2 regions of the Paenibacillus sp. JT31N11 genome follow, and region 1 is predicted to be linked to the other one. Evidence: predicted binding sites of a transcription regulator. Region 1 holds the regulator's gene; the other holds the start of a gene.
The links. The regulator NrdR, encoded in region 1, represses ribonucleotide reductase genes. The targets are predictions, from matches to a motif close to AACACNATATATNGTGTT.
Positions count from the first base shown of each region.

Region 2: nrdI (class Ib ribonucleoside-diphosphate reductase assembly flavoprotein NrdI) is a predicted target of NrdR. The motif match lies at 1,342-1,359, and genes of this name have one in related genera.

Region 1 is NZ_JBWDNQ010000004.1:613,851-616,247, forward strand. It holds gene coaE (dephospho-CoA kinase) at 1-45, shown strand, start outside; gene AC0YNV_RS18545 (lytic transglycosylase domain-containing protein) at 45-623, shown strand; gene AC0YNV_RS18550 (alpha/beta-type small acid-soluble spore protein) at 691-909, opposite strand; gene nrdR (transcriptional regulator NrdR) at 1,018-1,488, shown strand; tRNA gene AC0YNV_RS18560 (tRNA-Ala) at 1,537-1,609, shown strand; gene AC0YNV_RS18565 (recombinase family protein) at 1,837-2,397, shown strand, end outside.
Region 2 is NZ_JBWDNQ010000015.1:9,391-11,787, reverse strand. It holds gene nrdE (class 1b ribonucleoside-diphosphate reductase subunit alpha) at 1-914, opposite strand, end outside; gene nrdI (class Ib ribonucleoside-diphosphate reductase assembly flavoprotein NrdI) at 901-1,260, opposite strand; gene AC0YNV_RS32540 (ABC transporter substrate-binding protein) at 1,657-2,397, opposite strand, start outside.

The DNA of each region.
Region 1 (2,397 bases):
GAGGCGCAAATTGAACAATTTTGGCGTGAGCAAGGACTTTCGTGATGGTGAGGAAGATATTTAAAAAACGTGTACTGCTGCTTCTGATTATTGCGGTGCTGGTACTGCTGTATCTGAAATCCGACTGGATGAACCGCTGGATGTATCCGATCCATTACCAATCCGACATTAAGATCAGTTCCGTCAACTATGGGCTGGACCCGCATCTGGTGGCTGCTATTATAAGGGTGGAGACGAATTTCAGCAATAATAAGGTATCGAAGAAAGGTGCCATCGGTATGATGCAGCTGATGCCGGATACGGCCAACTGGATTGTGGAAAAGGGCAAATTCTCCAATGTGACCCAAGATGCAATTGCCAGCCGCGCTGACATCAGCATTGAAATTGGCTCCTGGTATCTGAACTCGCTTCTGCAGCAGTTCAAGGGCAACACGTATGCCGTTGTTGCGGCTTACAATGCGGGACCGGGGACAGTAAACCGATGGATGTCGGAGGGAACATGGGATGGCAAGCTGGAGACGGTGGACAAGCTTCCATATGGGGAAACCCGCCACTATGTACAGCGCGTCATTTATTATTATAATAAATACAAGAAGCTTTACCCTGAATTTGCGGCAAAATAATAAGGAAGCCTTGGCAATCCGCCCATGAGGGCGGCTGCCAAAGCTTCCATTATAAATCCTGTGAACCTTATTTAAACTGACCTGCGATGGATTGCTCGGCGATTTGTACCAGTTTACGAGTGATGTAACCCCCAAGGGAGCCAGCGTCACGCGTAGCCATGTTACCATAGTAACCGTCTTGTGGGATCGTAATACCCAGCTCTTGCGCGACTTCATATTTCATTTGGTCGAGCGCTGCATTGGCTTGTGGTACAACCAGTTGGTTGCTGCTGCGGTTTGAACTCATTGTCTTTCACCTCCTTGCGGTTGGTACAAGTATTATGTGCGATTGCACGAGTTTCATTACAGGAAACGTATGGAAATTTTTTTTCAAAGATGGGGGTCAACAAATCCGATGAAATGTCCGTATTGCGATTACGCGGGAACCAAAGTATTGGATTCCAGACCTGCGAACGACAACAAGTCGATCCGCCGCCGCCGCGAATGCGAGAAATGCACCCGAAGATTCACAACGTTCGAGATGATTGAAGAAACCCCGCTGATTGTCGTCAAAAAAGACGGCAGCCGAGAAGAGTTCAACCGCGACAAGATTTTGCGCGGTCTTATCCGGGCCTGCGAGAAGCGTCCCGTGCCGGTTGAGAAGCTTGAAGTGATTGTATCCGAGGCCGAGAAAGAGCTGCGTACAACAGCGCAGGCCGAAGTGCAAAGCCGCGAAATCGGCGAGCTGGTGATGATGCAGCTGTATCCCGTGGACGAGGTTGCTTATGTGCGTTTCGCCTCGGTATACCGGCAGTTCAAAGATATCGACATGTTCATGAAAGAACTAAACAGTTTGCTCTCCAATGGCAGCAAGAAAAACGATTGACAGGTACAACTTTCCTGTGCTATGATCTTACTTGTCGCCATGATTCACGGGGCCTTAGCTCAGCTGGGAGAGCGCATCGCTGGCAGCGATGAGGTCAGGGGTTCGATCCCCCTAGGCTCCATACAACCTATCTTGATGAAACCCTTGCGTAGCAAGGGTTTTTTAGTTATCCATGAAATGATTCATGAATCTTTTGGTCAAGTTGAAATTGTTTTGGGGACGATAATGGGGACGGAACCAAAGCAAACAAAAAAACAACTACAAAAGAAAAAACAAATTTCTGGACGTAGCCTCATGTGCCATGAAATGATAGGATATTTTGGCATGAAATATGGAGGAGATTACCAAATGGAAATGGGGTACGGGCGGGTTTCTGCAAAAGATCAGAATCCCGAGCGGCAGCTGATTAAATTCCGGGAACTTGGGGTTGACGAGCGTTATATATTTGTAGACAAATTAAGTGGCAAGGATTTTAATCGGCCGCGGTATCAGGCCATGCGATTGATGATTCGAGAAGGCGACTTAATTTATATCGACGCGCTCGACCGGCTGGGTCGTGATTATGACGGGATTATAGCCGAATGGAAGTACATTACGCGGGAAGTGAACGCAGATATTGTCTGCTTGGATAATCAAACGTTGTTTGATTCACGGAAGTTTCGGACGATGGGCGACTTTGGGAAAGTGATGGAGGATCAATTTTTAAGCTTACTTGCCTATGTGGCCGAGCAGGAGCGTAAAAAGAATCGGCAGCGGCAAGCCGAAGGGATAGAAGTTGCCAAGGCGGATGGAGTAAAGTTTGGTAGACCGAAGCAGGAAATCGATTCTAACTTTGTTCAAGTATATAAGGAATGGAAGGGTGGGGGGATAATGGCTGTCTCGGCAATGAAGACCTTAGATATGAAACAT
Region 2 (2,397 bases), on a different contig from region 1:
TGGCCATAGGCCTGATAGACGGTGTGGGGCGCGAACACATGAAGAGGCTGGTTCTGCTCAGCCAGCGTGTAGAAGCGGTTCGGTACAATCAGCCCAATGGAAAGGGTCTTGATCCGGTTCTTCTCATCGGCGTTGATTTTCTTGCAATCCAGAAACTCCAGCACGTCCCAGCCGAAAATATTATAATAGGCCGCTCCCGAGCCCTTGCGCTGACCCATCTGATCCGCATAGGAGAATGCATCCTCCATCAGCTTCAGAATCGGCATAATCCCTTTGGCGGCGCCTTCAACCCCTTTGATTGACTCCCCGCGTCCCCGAAGCTTGGACAAGTTGACCGCAACGCCGCCGCCGATTTTGGACAGCTGCATGCAGGTTCCAAGGCCGTAGTTGATCGAATTAAGAGAATCGTCAACCTCCATTAGGAAGCAGGACACCAGCTCGCCCCGGCGGCTTTTGCCCGCATTAAGGAAAGTTGGCGTAGCCGGTTGAAGGCGCTGCTCCATCATGGAGCGGGTGAGCATTCTGGCGACTTCCGCGTTTCCCTGCGCAAGATGGAGCGCCGTAATACTGACCCGGTCCGGGTAATGCTCCAGATATTTGGATTGATCATTGGTCTTGAGCGCATAATCCGTATAGAATTTGGACGCCGCCATATAGGATTGAAATTCAAAGCCGTACTGCTGCGCTGTCTCATAGACAGATTCGATTTCTTCCAAGGTGTAGCGGTCATAGACATTCTCGTAATAATCGTTGGCGATCATATAATCGATTTTTTGCTTCGTGCCGGAGAACGTCTCGCTCCTGCTGTGAACATCGTCCATAAACTCGGCAACAGCCTCATGATCCTTCTCCAGCTTGAAAAAGCCGTCTTCATTTCTTTGCATCAATTGATTATTCAGTTCAATGTACCGCAAACATGCTCACCGCTCTCCGAAAATATTCAACATCCGTTGACGTACCTGACAGCTCAAATTTGCTGATGACCGGGACAGCGAATAACTGGGCGATCCGGTCTGCGCTTTTGGCGAATCCTTCTCCCCAATTCCGGTTGCCGCTCGCAGAAACACCTTTCAGATAACTGTAATTATTTTGCAAAAATTCCAGTACCCTATCCGGTACCTGACCAAATCCTGTTGTATAGGTTACGAGCACGAACGGCTCCCGTATCGCTGAGCTTCCTTCGATTCGTACCGCCCTCATCGCTAACTTGTCTATGAATCTGCCGACATTGCCCGTGCGTGAATCATAAGCAATCAACAAATGCGCCAACTCCTGACCTGAGGAATTTCCAATTTTTCTTTTCAGCAACTTCATCTATATATAGTTGGTAAGATTGAATATATATCAATATATTGTGTATGTCAATGAGTCTCCAGGTAATATTCAACTGATTCATCCAGGCTTTCATACGACAAAAAACCCCTGAACCGTTACGTTCAGGGGGCTGCAGGGGATTTTCCGTTTCTACTAAATAAAATTATTTCATGACAGGCAGCTTCTTCATGATGAGCATTGCCGCCTCTGCCAGGCCTGCGTAATCGGCAGCTTCAGAATTGTGTCGGCGGTTTGCCGTTCATGAGTCTTTTTTCCAGCTCTGTTCCAGTTAAAAACCTCCAAACCCACATGAGAAATGGATCTGGAGGCTGTGTATGGCGTTTATTGCGCTTTGATTTTATCGAAATATTTGGTCTGCGCATCCTTGGCGGCGGCATCGAGCTGCGCCTTCAAGTCTGTACCCTTCTTGGAGAATACCTCTTGAATGACATTGGTCATCGTTCCGTAATATTCCTGCGTATTGTACTGCGCTTCCGGCAGACCATCAAGCAATTTATTTGACTCCTCATTATATTTATACACATTGTCGTGTTTGTCGAAAATTGCTTGCACCTTCTTACCATAGTCCGAGTCGGCGCCAAAATAGTTCATTTGCGGCGGTATGAAGAACTTGCCTTCTGTTTTACGCGCTTGAATGTCGGTTTCAAGCGATTTGAGCCAGTCATCGGAGAAATAATCAAAGGTAATGTAGCGGAACGCCATCTCCTGCTCGTCTTTGGTCGCATTCGGGTTGATGACCAGATAGTCGCCGCCCAGAATCCCGTAATGCTTGCCGCCCGCTTCTGCTGCCGGCATCGGATAAGTGAGCACATCCTCCTGCTTCATGTTCCCTTGATTCAAGGCCTGCTCAATCGGTCCTTCTGCTCCTGCAATAACCATTGCCGTGCGCCCTTGTGCAAAAGCCCCTACAGCATCGCCCCAGCCCAGTGCCCAGTCCTGCGGAATGGCATTGGCTTCCCAGCGGAGCTTGTTATAGAACTCCAGCGCTTTTAAGCCCGCTTCGGAGTTAAACGCCGCTGTTACTTTGCCGTCTGCAATCGTTTGGATCTCGCCGCCCGCCTC